One region of the Shewanella sp. 0m-8 genome, then DNA from elsewhere that is predicted to be linked to it. Evidence: predicted binding sites of a transcription regulator. Region 1 holds the regulator's gene; the other holds the start of a gene.
The links. Region 1 encodes sigma-54, which starts transcription at its own class of promoters, with help from an activator protein. Its sites were predicted from a motif close to GTTGGCACGNNNNTNGNNT; they were not measured.
Positions count from the first base shown of each region.

Region 2: ACVBIO_RS02580 (YggN family protein) is a predicted target of sigma-54. The motif match lies at 1,952-1,970, and genes of this name have one in related genera.

Region 1 is NZ_JBRIMB010000028.1:40,957-49,506, forward strand. It holds gene ACVBIO_RS13750 (molybdate ABC transporter substrate-binding protein) at 1-1, shown strand, start outside; gene mgtE (magnesium transporter) at 77-1,441, opposite strand; gene ACVBIO_RS13760 (HPr family phosphocarrier protein) at 1,538-1,813, opposite strand; gene rapZ (RNase adapter RapZ) at 1,800-2,654, opposite strand; gene ptsN (PTS IIA-like nitrogen regulatory protein PtsN) at 2,861-3,304, opposite strand; gene hpf (ribosome hibernation promoting factor) at 3,307-3,594, opposite strand; gene ACVBIO_RS13780 (RNA polymerase factor sigma-54) at 3,624-5,087, opposite strand; gene lptB (LPS export ABC transporter ATP-binding protein) at 5,223-5,954, opposite strand; gene lptA (lipopolysaccharide transport periplasmic protein LptA) at 5,951-6,490, opposite strand; gene lptC (LPS export ABC transporter periplasmic protein LptC) at 6,561-7,118, opposite strand; gene kdsC (3-deoxy-manno-octulosonate-8-phosphatase KdsC) at 7,115-7,666, opposite strand; gene ACVBIO_RS13805 (KpsF/GutQ family sugar-phosphate isomerase) at 7,668-8,550, opposite strand, start outside.
Region 2 is NZ_JBRIMB010000003.1:101,637-110,186, reverse strand. It holds gene trmB (tRNA (guanosine(46)-N7)-methyltransferase TrmB) at 1-468, shown strand, start outside; gene ACVBIO_RS02590 (YggL family protein) at 519-845, shown strand; gene glsB (glutaminase B) at 845-1,759, shown strand; gene ACVBIO_RS02580 (YggN family protein) at 2,030-2,845, shown strand; gene ACVBIO_RS02575 (LysR family transcriptional regulator) at 3,212-4,153, shown strand; gene ACVBIO_RS02570 (hypothetical protein) at 4,970-7,240, shown strand; gene ACVBIO_RS02565 (TDT family transporter) at 7,293-8,411, opposite strand.

The DNA of each region.
Region 1 (8,550 bases):
GGATTTGTAATCAAAAGGCCGCAATAGCGGCCTTTTGATTAGTCTTTAATAACTAATTTGATAACGAACTTGATAACTAGTTAAGTAAGAAAATCGTGGCTAAGCCTAGGAAGGCAAATAAGCCAATCACGTCGGTGACAGTGGTTAATACCATCCCCCCTGCTAATGCAGGATCGATGTTCATCCTCTTTAGCATAAGAGGGATCGTTGCCCCTGCAAGACCCGCTACCGTCATATTGATGAGCATAGCGCCAGCAATCAAGGCTCCCAAGGCGATATCGCCTTTCCATATCCATACAGCGACAAAAACGAGAACAGACCACAGCAAGCCGTTGAGGAAGCCAATGGCGAGCTCTTTACCTATCAACCAGCGAGAATTGCTTTTACCGATTTGGCCAAGGGCAATACCGCGAATAACCAGAGCTAAAGTTTGGTTACCAGCAACGCCGCCCATACTGGGAACAATAGTCATCAGAATCGCGATCGTGGCAAATTGTTCAATCGTGCCTTCGAACATATTACTGACTGATGCCGCGAGTAATGCCGCGAATAAGTTAACGGTTAACCATAGTGAGCGGCGAAAGGTACTTTTTAATACTGGACCAAAGGTATCAGTATCGTCGTCCATACCTGCCATGCCCATCATAGAGTGTTCGGCGTCTTCACGAATAACGTCGACCACGTCATCGATGGTAATACGGCCAAGTAGCTTGTTGTCAGCGTCGATAACGGGGGCCGACACCCAGTCATGTCGTTCAAATAGCTGCGCCACTTCGCTGTCAGACATGCCAATAGGGATCCCTTCAAGATCCGACACCATTATTTCACGTACTGAGGCGTTTGGGTCACAGGTCAGCAGATCTGCAATACGTACACCACCTAACACGCTGTCTTGTTTATCGACCACATATAGCATGTCTGTGGCTTGCGGAAGTTCACCGCGGATCCGCAAGTAGCGCAAAATCACGTCGATATTGACGTCTGGCCTTAAGGTAACCGTATCGGTATTCATCAAGCTGCCAGCAGTGTCGTCAGGGTATGACAGCGCTTGTTCGACACGCACGCGATCTTGCTTGGTCATTGACTGCAAAACTTGCTTAAAGATGCTGTCAGGCAGGCTTCGCAAAATATAGGCTAAGTCATCGGTGTCCATGTTTTCGGCGGCTTTTGCAACGCGCTCTGGACTCATCTGAGCAATGAGACTGTCTTTAAGCTCTTCACCGAGTTCGTCGAGGATTTCACCTGTGTGTTCCTGGTCAATCAGTTGCCATAGCACTTGACGAGTACGAGGTGGAGAAGATTCGAGAATAAAAGCAATGTCCGTTGCAGCCATATCCTGCAACATGTTGCGGACGTGGACAAACATACCGTTGCCTAATGCTTGAGTCAGCTGATTGAGACGTTGGTCAGTTGTTTGATTATCTAAGACTTCAATCGGCATAGCTCCCTCACTGGGTCGTTTTAAAGGCGCTTATCATAACGTAACTCAAGAGTATTTATGTGCGGTAGCTAGGAAATTCATTAGGAAAATAACGAATTAATTATCTTCATCAAATCTGGCATCAATTAATTGGCAAATGGCATCGAGCGCTGCTTGGGCGTCTGTCCCGGTTGCAACGAGTTGTACCGTTTTTCCCATTCCTGTTTCTAACATCAATAAGCCTAGTACACTTGTAGCCGAGGCTTGTTTCTCACCTTGAATGATGGTGATCTCAGCATCAAATTCGGAGGCTAAAACAACGAGTTTTGTGGCAGCGCGAGCGTGAAGACCTAGTTTATTGCAGATGGTAACTTCACGTTCAATGGTCGGCATTTTTTAGCTCACGGTGGCGGACTTGTATTTTATGTTTGCCATCTTTGAAGTGAGCAGCAAGGCGCTCAGTGATATAAACCGATCGGTGTTGGCCACCGGTACAGCCAATCGCAATGGTAAGGTAGCTACGGTTGTTACGTTCTAGATCGGGTAACCAAGTTTCGAGTAGATCTTCAATCTGTTTAATAAACAGGTTGACCATTGGGCGTTCATTTAAGAAATCTTGTACTGGTTGGTCGAGCCCAGTCATAGGGCGCAGGTCGGGCTCCCAATGTGGGTTTGGCAAAAATCGTACATCAAACATAAAGTCAGCTTCGGTTGGCATACCATGTTTAAAACCAAACGATTCGAAGTTGATCATCAACTCTTTATCAAGATTGCCAAGTAGGATCTCACGCACCTGATCATTAAGATCGTAAATGTTGAGATTTGAGGTATCGATATAATGATCGACAATGTTGGCTAGCGGCTCTAACAAGCGACCTTCTAGCGCAATGGCCTCTTTAAGCGAAATGTTATCGTGCGATAAAGGGTGCAGACGACGGGTCTCGTTATAACGTTTAAGTAGCACTTCATCGCTTGAGTTAAGGAAAAAGCTTAATAACTCGACCCCATCAGGCAGAAAAGTGAGGTGCTTAACCAGCTCATCTTTCTTTTCTGGCAGGTTACGAATATCGACACTGATGGCGACAAGCTTAGTGTTACCCGATAGCTCTTTGAGTAAGGTCCCCATCATTGGCAAGGGCAGGTTATCGACACAATAATAGCCGAGATCTTCTAGCATTCTTAATAGAACGGACTTACCTGAACCGGAGCGACCTGAGACTAAAACAAGCTTCATCGTATGGTTACCTGATAGACATTAAACAAAATGTATGATTTTTGTGGTTATATTGTGTAAGTGTATAGATTAACTTTTTTAAGGCTGAAAGCAAGAAGTTGAGCGGGTGAATAAGAATAAATAATATTGCTGTAATAATTACTTAGGTCTTTAAATCATTTACCTTTTGTGTAAAAAATAAATAACTTAAAGACCTGAGTAGTTAGCTATTGGGTAATGACTTGATATAGCTCTGATTCATTGCTGGTCTTTCTCAACTGCTTAACCACCGCTTTATCGTTGAGTTTTTCAGCCATACAAGACAGTGTTGCTAAATGTTGCTCACACTGATCAGATGGCACCAATAAAGCAAATAGAATATCGACAGGCTGCTTATCGAATGAGTCAAATGGGATAGGAACTTCACATTTAACCAATACTGCAACTGGACGTTCTATATTCGACAGCCTTCCATGAGGAATCGCTATACCATTACCTATTCCCGTGCTACCCATTTTCTCTCGTGCCAAGAGACTTTCAAAGATCTCTTGTGAAGAAAGGGTTGGGTACTGGACAGCGGCAATGTCACTGATTAACTCCAGTACTTTTTTCTTACTGCCCGGAGTGGCGCAGGTAGTGCACTCCGGCTGCAGGATGGTACTTAGTTCCATCGTTAGTGTTTAGTCAGCTTCTCTTTGTGTTTAATAACCTGACGATCTAGTTTATCGATCAGGGAGTCTATTGCAGCATACATATCTGCATGTTCCGAAATAGCAAATACTTCCCCTTTTTTAAGGTGAATTTTAGCTTCGGCAATCTGCTGCATTTTTTGTACATTCAAAATAACGTGCACATTATTGATCTGATCGAAATGTCGTTCAAGCTTTGTAAATTTCTCTTCTACATAACCGCGTAGTGAATCGGTGATTTCGATGTGATGTCCTGTCAGGTTGATTTGCATTATCGATCCTCCATGTGCCTAATTTTGAGTTATAAACTCTTACGTTGGTTTGAGGGCGGGATCAGCATCGCTTCTCGATATTTTGCAATCGTACGTCTAGCAACTTTAATCCCTTGTTCAGCCAGAAGCTGGGCCATTTTGCTATCGCTTAACGGTTTCCTCTGGTTTTCAGCTGCGACTAATTTCTTAATAAATGCCCTAATTGCTGTCGATGAGCATTCTCCGCCATCGTCGGTACCCACATGGCTTGAGAAGAAATATTTTAGTTCAAAAATGCCCCTTGGGGTGTGCATGTACTTCTGTGTGGTAACACGTGAAATGGTAGATTCATGCATTTCAACAGCTTCGGCAATGTCATTGAGTACCATAGGTTTCATGGCTTCTTCACCGAACTCAAAAAAGCCTTGCTGGAATTTGACGATACAGTTTGTCACTTTCAATAAGGTGTCGTTGCGGCTTTCCAGGCTCTTTATAAACCACTTAGCTTCTTGCAGGTGGCCACGGATAAATTGACCGTCGGCCTGATTCGTTGTGCTACGCGCCATTGATGCGTAATGCTGATTAACATTAATCTTAGGCATATAGTCAGGATTTAGCTCTACCACCCAGCGACCTTTTTTCTTGCTGACAGACACGTCGGGAATGACGTATTCATCTTTACTGCGTGCAATGGCAAGCCCAGGTCTTGGGTTAAGAGTTTGGATCAGTGTGATCGCCTCACGTAAATCATCCTCTTTGAGTTTGGTTTTACGCATTAACTGCCTAAAATCACGCCCCGCAATAAGGTCTAAATAGTCTTTAATCAGTAATCTTGCATTTTCAATGTGCGGTGTATCTGCGGCATATTGTGCTAGCTGGATAAGTAGGCATTCACTTAAGTTGCGGGCGGCAACACCGATAGGATCAAAATGTTGAATTCGTTTTAAAACGGCTTCGACTTCATCGAGTTCAGTTTCAGGATCGCCCATCGCTTCGAGAATTTCGTCACAGCTCTGGGTTAAATAACCTCGTTCATCGATCGCATCAATAATCGCGGTGGCGATAGCAAGATCGTTATCTGAAAATGGGGTGAGGTTCTTTTGCCACTCAAGATGCTCATATAAGCCTTCGCTAGTCTCGCCTTGGAATGGCATGTCATCTTCACGACTTACGCCTGAGCTAGCATTAGAGGAAACGGTGTAGACTTCATCCCAAGTGGTATCCATAGGCAGGTCATCGGGCATGGAATCTTGGGTGAGGGCTTCGGAGGTGTCAACGCTTGCGCTATCTTGGGTGAGTTCACTATTAGAGTCATTTACAGAGTGATCTTCATCGTTGATCATATCGCCATCTGACTGCTCTTCATCTAGCTCCAGTAACGGATTAGAATCTAATGCTTGTTGGATCTCTTGTTGCAGCTCTAAAGAAGACAGTTGTAACAGGCGAATGGCCTGTTGTAACTGGGGAGTCATAGTGAGCTGTTGACCCATTTTGAGCTGGAGTGACGCTTTCATTTTACCGCTATTCCCTACACTGTAGTTAAACGTTAAAGCTCGTTGAACTGGCGAAGGTTGCTCAAAAACTCAACACGTTGATTTTTTTGGAAATAATTCCATATTGAGTTTTTCAGCTTCCATACTGTGAATTAACTATAGCCTGAATTGTTCACCTAAGTACACCGCTCGAACCTGTTGGTTGTCCAAGATTTCGGCAGGTGTACCTTCAGCAATCAGATTTCCGTGGCTTACTATGTAAGCACGCTCACAAACGTCCAAAGTTTCGCGAACATTATGATCGGTGATCAGTACGCCCAGACCGCGACTCTTAAGTTGTTCAATAATTTTTTTAATATCGATAACTGAAATGGGGTCAACACCCGCGAACGGCTCATCTAACAAGATAAACTTTGGATTAGCTGCGAGTGCCCGAGCAATTTCTACCCGGCGGCGTTCGCCTCCAGACAATGCCATACCTTGGCTGTCACGAATGTGAGTGATATGAAACTCTTCGAGTAGATGCTCAAGTTGTTCTTCACGTTGCTCGTTATTGATGTCATGACGAGTCTGTAAGACGGCCATGATGTTGTCACGTACTGACAGCTTTCTAAAAATACTGGCTTCCTGAGGTAGGTAACCGATACCTTTACGGGCGCGTAAATGCATAGGATCGAGCGTAAGATCGTCATCATCAATAAAGATCTTACCCTTATCACTCTGTACTAGGCCAACCACCATGTAGAATGTCGTTGTTTTACCTGCACCGTTTGGGCCAAGCAAACCAACAATCTGACCTGTCTTTACGGTTAAGCTAACATCTTGTACGACGGCACGATTTTTATAGCTCTTAGCAAGATTGACCGCTTTTAAGGTGATTTGGTTCATTGCTGTTCCTGCTTTTTCGCTGGCGATTCTGGTTTCTCTTCCTGATAGGTTTCAGGCTGAATAATGGTGATAACTCTGTCATCGCCCTTGCCAGTACTTTCTGCAATAAGCTGTTGCAAACTGATGTTGTATTTAATGCGGTTACCTGTGACCTGGCTACCGTCTTGCGCTAGGGTGGCTTCGCCGACTAAGGTGAGTGTGCGCGTAGCAAGTTCGTAGCGGATCTCTTTTGCGCTAGCCGTTGCCGGGCGTCCATCATCCATTGTTTGGGTGTAAGTGGCTGGGTTACCAGTCGCCACAAGCGTTTTACCGCTCTTATCTTCTTTTGAGAAAACCCGTAGCTTATCGGCATTCATCTTGATTGTGCCCTGAGTGACTTCGACAGGCCCAAAAAAGATAACCTGATTATTCTTGATATCAGCTTCTTGGCTAGCGGCCGCAATTTTCACCTCTTGCATCAGGTCATCAACTTTAGCAACAGAGCTGAAACTGAGCAGACAAAATAGGCCTGCAAGGATAGATTGATTGTATTTCATAGCGTCCTTCTACTCAGCTAAAGCGTTTTCTTTAGCTAGTATGAGTGTAAAATTGTTCAATATGTTGGCGTTACTGAGCTTCGTAGATACCTTCTACTTGGCTGATTAGTTTTACGCTCTGGGCATTCAGGTCGGCATATAAGCCTACACCTTGAATGACGAATTCGTTGCCAGTGACGTGGATAATTTCATCTGACGTCATGATCATAGTATTCAAATCAAGATCTAAATAGCTGGTGCTTAACGTCTGTATCGGCTCTTCTGGGCTAATCGAGTCGATAATAACATTGTTTTCTAGCGTTACCTTGCCAGTGACTTTATTCAGGCTGCCTTTATCACTTTTAAGTCGCCATTCGGCTAGGCCATCATCAGGGTAAATGAGATAAACAGGCTCAGTAAAATAGGTCATATTGACGCTATCAAAGTGTTCCATGTGTTTCGCTGTTACTTCGCTATTGATGAAGCCTAACTCGTTATATTCGATGCTACGTAGATCATCGATAATATAGTCGGGTCGCTGACTTGTATCGATATTCAGCTCCTGCTCGCTTTTTTTAGACTGAACTTGCCAATAGAGCAAAAGTGCAGTGCCAAAAAGTGCGATTATCGCAAGGGTGACGCGGTTCATATACTCATCCCATGAGCTGAGTCAAACTTGTCTTGGCTTAATAGTAGTAAATCAGTGAGTTCGCGTAGGGCGCCGTGGCCGCCTTTAATATGGGTGGTCATTTTTGCATGTTGTTTTACATATGGGTGACCATCGGCCACACAAACGGAAAGACCAACCTGCTGCATAACGGGCAAGTCCACCATGTCATCACCAATATAAGCGACCTCTTCAGGGCTAACATTATAAAGTGATAGCAGTTCATTATAGGGGGCTAACTTGTTATCGACACCTTGGTAGATGTGGGTAACGCCTAGAGCGGTAAACCTGTCTTCAACGATTTGTGATTTACGACCGGTGATAATCGCCACTTGGATGCCACTAGATAATACTGAGCGTACGCCATATCCATCACGAGTATGGAATGTTTTAAGTTCTTCACCGCTGTTGCTCATATAGACTAGGCCGTCGGAAAACACGCCATCAACATCGCAAATGAGTAGTTTTATCTTGCTGGCTGCTTGCCAGACTACATCGCTAATAGGGCCGTATAAACCTTGCTTGGACATATTAAATTACTCCTGCTTTGACCATATCTAGCATGTTTAATGCGCCAACAGGCTGTTGTTTGTCGTTAATCACGATTAAACCATTAATACTCTTAGTATCCATGACTTTTAATGCTTCTGCTGCAAGCACGTTATCGGTAATGGTGACGCAGCCTTTAGTCATCACCTCTGCGATAGGAGTAGTGCGTAAATTGACTTCAGCGTCGATAACCCGGCGTAGGTCACCATCGGTGAAAATACCGACTAAGGTGTTGCTGGCATCAACAACCGCTGTCATGCCTAAGCCTTTTTTAGAGATCTCGTACAGCGCCTCAGTAATACAGATATCATTTTGCACACTTGGTAACTCACAGCCCTTATGCATGACATCACTGACTTTAAGTAGCAATTTTCGCCCTAGGCTACCGCCGGGGTGAGACAGTGCAAAGTCATCTTGAGTAAAGCCGCGCGCTTGCAATAACGCAACCGCTAGGGCATCGCCCATGACTAATGTTGCTGTGGTGCTCGACGTTGGTGCAAGCCCAAGTGGGCAAGCTTCTTCTGGTACTTCAATGCAAAGGTGCAGTTGCGCCAGCTTCGCCATATTAGAATCTGGCTTACCCGTGACAGAGATCATTGGCAGCCCCATGCGCTTAATGACTGGCATTAAGGTTAAGATCTCACTCGACTCACCTGAATTTGAAATCGCAAGTACGATATCGTTCTCACTCAATACGCCTAAGTCGCCATGGCTAGCTTCACCGGGATGCACAAAAAATGCAGGTGTACCTGTGCTGGCTAGTGTGGCTGAAATCTTGTTGCCAATGTGTCCTGATTTGCCCATGCCCATCACGATAACTTTACCTGTGCATTGCAATATTAATTGGCAAGCTTGGGCAAATTCT
Region 2 (8,550 bases), on a different contig from region 1:
GCGGCTCCTGAGCTTAACTTTATCGGTATCGAAGTGCATAAACCCGGCGTCGGTGCATGCTTGGCAGAAGCTGCTGAAGCGGGCGTGACTAACTTACGTGTTTATCACCATGATGCAATTGAAGTACTTGAAAATAGCATTGCTGAAGGCAGTCTGGCTTGTGTGCAATTGTTCTTCCCAGATCCTTGGCATAAAACTCGTCATCATAAGCGCCGTATCGTTCAAGCACCATTTGCTGAATTGATCCGCAAGAAACTTAAAGTTGGCGGTGTATTCCATCTGGCAACAGATTGGGAAAACTACAGCGAACATATGCTAGAAGTGATGAATGCCGCGCCTGGTTATAAAAACCAATCTGCGACAGGTGATGTTGTTGAACGTCCAGATCATCGTCCATTGACTAAATTCGAAGCGCGTGGCCACCGTTTAGGTCATGGGGTTTGGGATCTTATGTTTGAGCGTGTTTAAGCGCTAAACCGAATTTATATACTGTAAATAAGCTATCTAGGAGAACAACCATGGCAGCAAACCGTAGCCGTCGCTTACGTAAGAAATTACGCGTTGATGAGTTCCAAGAGTTTGGATTTGACGTTAACTGGATTTTTAATGAGTCAGTAACAGAAGAGCAAATTGATGCAATCGTTGATCAGTTTATCGATGAAGTGATTGAACCTAACGACCTAGGTTATCACGGCGGTGGACACAAAGAGTGGGAAGGTATTATTGCCACTCAAGGTATCGGCAAGTGTACAGAAGAGCACCGAGCTGCAGTTAAAGCATTCTTTGACGCTCAACCTGTATCTGATCTCGAAATTGGCGAGCTTTACGATATTTGGTGGGGCTAATGCCTGAATTGGCATTACTTGAAGAGATCCTAGAAAAAGTACGACCTCTTCTAGGACAGGGTAAAGTGGCTGACTATATTCCAGCCCTTGCCCAAGTTGATGCTAATAAGTTAGGTATTGCAGTGACGACCTCTGACGGTGTCACTATAGGGGCTGGAGATTATCTCGAGCCCTTTTCAATTCAGAGTATTTCTAAGGTATTTAGTCTTACCTTGGCGCTAATGCTGTATGAAGAAGATGAGATTTGGTCGAGAGTCGGTAAAGAACCCTCAGGCCATTCTTTTAACTCTTTAGTTCAAGTTGAATTGGAAAAAGGCTTACCGCGAAATCCATTTATCAATGCTGGTGCGCTGGTTATTGCCGATCTTTTGCAAAGTCGTTTAGGTGCGCCTAAGCACCGTATGCTTGAGATTGTTCGTGGTTTAAGTGAAAACAATAGAGTGGGATACGATAAAATCGTTGCCGCATCTGAATATCAACACAGCGCAAGAAACGCCGCGATAGCTTACTTGATGAAATCATTCGGTAATTTTAATAACGACGTTGATACTGTGTTGCACAGCTACTTTCACTATTGCTCACTTCGCATGAGCTGCGCAGATCTTTCCCGTGCTATGTTTTACTTAGCTAACTCAGGTAAAAGCCTTGCTGGTAAACAGTTAATTAGTCCTGTACAGAATCGGCAGTTAAATGCGTTATTAGCCACATCCGGCCTTTATGACGGTGCGGGTGAGTTCGCTTATCGCGTCGGTATGCCGGGTAAGAGCGGTGTCGGCGGTGGCATTATCGCGGTGATCCCTGGTGACATGTCTGTATGTGTTTGGTCTCCGGAGCTTGATGCCAATGGCAACTCTTTAGCGGGCACGGCAGTGTTAGAAGCCTTGAGTCAGACTTTAGGCCGTTCGATTTTTTAGTTTTACTCAGTCAATTGTCTACAGCCAGTCACTATAGTCAGTTTCTACAATTAGTTCCTACATCAGTATCAACATCAGCTGTTTTTGATATTTGGCCAATTGTTAGCTTAATTGGCCAAATATATTATTTAGCAGCGTGTATCACCTCTATACAACTCAAGTGATAACCTTTAAAAACATGGTGTTAGCTTGTTTGGCATGGTCTATGCTTTATTTACATCAAGATTGAAAATAATATCATACAGACTATAGCGATAAAGGATTGATGCGATGAAAAAACTACTTACCTCTGTTGGGATCTCAGCCGTGTTGCTATCAGCAACGAGTCTACAAACCGTTGCCGCTCATAGCGACCAGTCAATGAATAAAGAGTGCGAAGTCGCGCTTAATTATGACGTCACGGTAGAGCCTAAGAAACTGATTGTCAGTGAGGTTGGTGATGAAAAGTATCGCATCGAAATGGATGAGCTATTTGTTAATGGCAAGCAAGTGTCACTTAATAAACAGCAGCAAGCATTAGTGAGTCAGTATTCACAAGAGGTTTCTTCGCAAGTACCTGAGGTGATTGAACTGGTTAATGATGCGGTTGGAATGGCTTCTTCTGCAGTGAGTCTTGCGTTAACCCCACTGTTAGGTGATAGCGCAGGTGCTAAGATTGACGAAATGATGTCAGGTCTTGAGCAACGAATCGAAAGCGTAGCGTACCAACATGGCGATACGTTTTACCTTGGCTCGACAGAGTCATCACTAGAAGATGCCTTTGGAGAGGAGTTTGAGCAAGAGATGGAAGAGTTAGTGCAGAACTCACTCGGCAGCATGATGATGACTTTAGGCGCACAAATGATGTCGGGCGACGGTGATAGCTTTGAACAGAAGATGGACTCTTTTTCTCAAAAGATGGAAACCATTGGTGATGATATCGAGATGCAGATGGAGCAGCAAGCCGCTGATCTAGAAGCCCGTGGCGAAAAGCTATGCGAAAGATTTAAAACCTTAGTGGTACTGGAGCAACAGTTGCGTGACGAGATCCCAGAACTTGCTAGCTATCCTTTAGTTGAATCCTCTAATACCACTATGCTTGAGTAAACATTACTTCACTGGACTCGTTACTAAGATATACGCTTGGTAAAACAATGAAGTAAAGCTGTTGCCTTGATTGATTTGCAACCTCCCCTGCATCCCCCCTTTATGCAGGGGTTTTTACATTTAAAGCCTCACTAGACTTTTGTACTACCGATCCCCTTTGTACCTAGCCCAAACTACATATTTGATGAGTTATGGGGATTTTTTGGTATACTTCTAAAAATAAAAACAAAAACCAACTATTGGTTACATAATACAAACTCTACTCTAGCGTACATATATTCACTTAAGATATTGTTTTTAATAGAAAACAGCATGTCTTAGCGATGGAAGTACTATTACTGTCGTAAACACCTTAAGGCGATTTACATGTTAGAACTTTTAGAACCAATCGCAATTTTTACCCATGTGGCTCGAGCGGGCAGTTTTAGCTCTGCGGCGAGAAAGTTAGGCATATCAAAGTCTAAAGTAAGTACCCAAGTGGCCGATCTGGAGCATAAGCTTGGTGTTCAATTGATTCAACGTACCACAAGAAGCTTGAGTTTAACTGAGGCGGGCCATCTATTGTATGCCCAAGGAGAAGAGTTATTAAGAGATGCCGACCAAGCTGTTGCTAGCGTTCATAATCTTAATGATGCTACCCGAGGCGTATTGAAAGTGGGTATTTCTCAGTCATTCGGTACCATGCACATCATCCCTGCTTTGCCAGAGTTTATGGCTAAGCATCCAGAGCTCGAACTTCAAGTTAGCTTACTTGACCATAAAGTCGACGTGGTTAGTGAAGGTTTAGACCTACTACTTACGATGTCAGAGCAATTGCCACTTGGGATGGTTGCAAGACCACTGATGAAATGTCAGTTCTTGTTAGCCGCGTCGCCATCATATGTAGAGAAGCATGGTGTACCTAGCCGCCCAGAGCAGTTAGTAGACCATAACTGCTTGGTATATCAAGGTGAATGGCATGAGCACAGTATCTGGCAATTTAAGCAAGGTGATGATTACTGTGAGATTGGCGTAACAGGTAATTTCAGAGTCGATAATGCCCCAGCATTAAAGTCGGCGGCGGTAAGCGGACTCGGTGTGGTTTATCTAGCAAGCTATCTGCTTGAAGATGAGCTGGAAAAGGGGACTCTGGTGCCAATTCTTGAAGACTGGCAGTTGACTCATCATTTGCCATTACAAGCGGTTTACCCAAGACGTAAACACTTAGCACCAAAGGTCAGTGCCTTTATTGATTTTATAAAAGATCATATCGGTACACCGCCATATTGGGATGCGCCTTTAAAAGAATTGTATGCAAAACGTAAGTAAAATGGAGAAACATTGTTTTATATTTTGAACAGTGTGAAATCTTGCTAATGTAGTGAGTTCTTAAGTGCTTTTTATTCAATCACTTAATCCCTGCTGTACATTGTTTAGTCAAGCTGAATTTAGCCTTGGCTAAACAACTTAAAATCATTTCAGTTGAAGTTTGTTCTCGTTTTAATACAATTGCTGGCAGTTGATTCAAAAGTTCTGAGTCCTATAGTGTAATCGAGAATGACCCCTCTCTATTGTGCTATACAGAGCAGCTAAAAGCATTTTGCATCAATGCTGACAGACGGTTTAAGAACTAAAACAATGTCAGCCTTAAAACCATCACCTAGTTTGGTTTACCCCGGTTATTTATAGCCGGGGTATTTTTCTTTTTGGGCTGTACCAAAGCTTAAATACCTTCCCTTGTTCTGCATTTGAAACAGTTTGAAGTTCGTTCTATATCAAGGTCTTTCACTTTTGAATCATTTCAGTCTGGTGAATAATGAAAGTCGTGAGCAGTCTGCTTACTGGGCTGGCAGGTGAACCGTGCTACTGTTTATAACCGAGGAGATGAGTTTAGCGAGCCTTATCATCATCGGCATCTGCTGGTGGCCTGGGTATAGAAGCCATTGTTAGCCGAATTTGCTTGCAGGGTTAATGACCAAGCATATTTCGGCCTCGAGTTTAGTTACGGCCCAGATTGGTATAAAGCGCTTGATACTTGAAGTGAAACTATCTTAAGCTACAGATAATATTGGAAAATATTATCTTCTCTTAGCTTTATCGTTCGATGCTTTGTAGAGCCATTTATTTCATGAGACATGTATTACATTGAATAAATTTATTAAGTCACTTTTTTCGCGTTCTGCTGATCTTGGAACTGCATCTGAAACCGTAGCTGAAACTATCTCTGCAGAAAAGATTTCAGCAACAATTACTTCGGAAACAACTACCTCAGCAGAAAAGATTTCAGCAACTACGACCTCAGAAACAAGTGCTGAGCATGAATACTCTTTTCAGCACCATAGGTTGTACTACGATGGATTGATTCAGCTGCAAATCGTTAAACGCAGTGGTTTCAATATTGAGCTATTGAGTCAGTTTGAATTGGTTGGTAGTGATAACTGCGAACTGCTTTTGGTTGAGTGGCTTGATGATGAGCGCTTTATTGCGGTGGATTCAATAGGCCGAATTTATAGTGCTTGTTTCAGCTCTGGTGCCCGCTCTGATATCAGCAATGGCATAAGCTCCGACATGAGTTTAAATACATCCTCAGCTTCTAGCTCTCAAAGCCGCAAGCCAAGCAAGCTGAGTTTAGTTGCGCTAACATCGCTAGAGTTGTACCCAACAAATGATGCCTGCTGTAACAATGGCAAGCTTTGGCTCGTTGGCGCCAAGCAGGGTGGGCGACGCAGCGCCCGGTCAATGTACTGTATCGATATAGGCGCAGCCTTAAATAGGCAGGCAAGCGCGGCTGCAGAGAATGACTGCCATACAAAAGTTGGCTCTTTTGAGCTCCTCTATACCGATATCAGTTGTTATGAAATGCCATTTAGGTTTGTTAACGGCAGTATGGTGTATTTGGCTGATAATGAGTTTGTGTTTTATCAGCGTGAAAAGCGCAGAATGCATCAACTGGTGAGCTTTAGCCCTCTTAGTTCTGAGATGAAAGTTCATCCACTTGAAGGCAAGCCCGCACCGACGGAAATTTCTGTTCGTAATACTTTTTTCATGGATAACCAACGCGGTATAGCGCTGCTTGCCAATGCTGAGACGGTTAGCATGACTGTATTAACTGATACTGACGCTTCTGAATCGATTGCCGAGGCTCTTAATCAAGCTGAAGTGATTGCTCAGGCTGAAGCTTTTGATCAGGCTGAAGCTCCAGGCTTTGATTTTGTATTACAGCTAATCGATTTTAAGCAGAAAAAGGCACTGTGGAGCCGCAGTGTTAGGACACTTAATCCATCACAAATTTGTGCCAGTTATCAAGCTGAAGAGCTTGTGGCGTCATTAACTGCGATTGCCGCTGGCGATAGCAGCTCAAGTCACCATGATGAGCTGCAAACCTTTGTAGAGTGTCTAACCTCGGCCACTGTTGCTGCTGATGGCAACAGCATTTGGCTTGGCTGGCAAGATGGCGTGGTGCAGCAGCTATCGTTAACGGGTGAATGTATATTCCCTCTGAAGCAACTGATGCAACGAAATAGTGGTGGCATTCTTCGCTCTTTGCTGGTGTTTGGGCTCGAACCCGTTGTGATTAAATCTCAAATTGATGACCAATTATTGGTGGCGGTTGGTGACGAGGAGGATGGGCGTATTTGGCTGATGGATCTCGCTGATAAAAAACAGGGTTCTTCAGCGAGTCTTGTTTCAGCGGTATGTCGGCAAAAAGGGGTCATATTAGATATACCAGCAGGGCTGACTGAAGTGCCGACTCAGAGTGGGCAAGTCGATATTTTTTATCAAGATTTAAATGATACGTCAGCAAAGCTGGCAACGCTTGAAACACTGAACGCTTTAATGCCGAAGCTACAGCTGCATTACCACGCCAGTTATGAGCTGATGAATAAAAATGCCCCCAACTTGGATGCAAAGCTAGAGCTAAGTAATGAGCAGAATAAAGTTTTAAATAAAACGCCAAACCAAGCTCTAAAACAAGAGCAAGCTCAAGATAAGCCGTTATCACTATTCTTTGGCTTTGTTACTCAACAAGTCAACGGGTGTACCGTCCAAAGTGAGTACGATCTGTTTGCTTCAGCAGGTTACGATGAAAAGGGCGCAGACTTATTAGCAAGTATCATCAAGCAGTTTGCCAGCTGGGACTGTGCCGCTCATCTGTCAGGTCTTAAAGGGGCGCCGGTAATGGCCGATGCAGTGTTAGCTCTAGCTGACAAAAAAGAGTATTTAGATATTCTTGCTGAGTACTTTAACGCCATTGGTGCTAATGAGCCTATACATCCCTTTCATGTACACAGGACGATGGTTGTGATCCGTGAGCAACACGCTGACTCTCCTGAATTAGCAGCCTTTATGGCGAAGGTGCCTTGGCCTTGGAATGATGTCAGTTTTAGCGTGCCTAATGTCGGAGCTTACGACTAAATGTGATGGCCTAGAACCTAGGACCTAGGACTGAACATTTTCATGATGTTTTTCAGAGCTTGCCCTTCTTAGAAACGACATGGTTTGATGTGGTTGGGTTCTTCATAATATGGCCACCTTTAAATCCCTTTATTGTGCCAGTCGCTGCGATAATCCAGGCACAAATTAAGCCGGCAAATAAAATAACTGCAGCCCACTCAAACGCAGGTAGCCCAGTATGTAAAGCTAATTGTGTGGTTCCGGTAACGCAAGTACCAACAGGGAAAGTAAATGCCCACCAAGTGAGCGCAAAGGGCATTTTTCTGCGCAGAGCGCGCAGTGTTAGTAAGCTTGCTAATATCGACCAGAAAAAAGCAAATCCCCAGATAGGCACCCCATAAAGAATTGCCATAGTATTCATGCCTGTAGAAATCGGCTCATCGACCACAAATAGCGCCGCGCTACCCAGTGCTCCAGCCGCAGTAACAGATTGCCCGAGAGGCCCTAAGACAATCCAAAGGGTCGGAACGCGCGCGCTGCCTGATGTGCCTGAGTAAGCTAAGCGGCTCCAGATCATGGTGATAATGATTAGTGCACTAAGTAAGCTAATGCCAAACATGGCGTAGCAGGCATAAAGCAGCGTTTGTTGTAGGGCAATATTTTCAGAATGGGGGATTAACATGGCGCCAATAGCAGCAGAGACCATAGGCGGTACAACGGGCATCAACCAACCACCAAAAGCGGCGTCTTCCCGGACCTGATGATGGGTAAAAAGACGAAATGGAATAACAACGGCGGTCAGCAGCCCAAGTAGTGTTCCTACTATCCACAGGCTCCAGGCTAGCGTCATTGCGGTCTCTACGGCCATAACTTGTGAGCCGTACAACAGCGCGCCTCCTGCTATAGTCATCATCGCCATGGGAGGTGCACCAAAAAATTGCGACATCACTGGGTCGTTAAATTGTCGTTTGATAATGTGGGGCTTGGTAATGGTCTGAACTATTTTCAGTAATAGCATAGCAACTAACATCAAGGATGCGAGTAACCAGATAATCAGCCCTATGTCGTTTAAGTGCCCGCCAAACATAGGTAGCCCGATTGCGGCGTTAGCGATGATGCCTGTGCCCATAACAGAGGCAAACCAGTTTGGACCTATCTCTGTGCTTAGCTCAACTTGCGTATTTTCAGACATATATTCCCTTAACCGCAACATGTTTACATTTATCTTATTAAAACTAATTTGTTTGAGGTGATAAGTACAATTTTGAATCGAATTTACTGTTTACATAAACCGTTAGGCTGCAATCAATGGCTAAGGCCGTGAGGTAAAT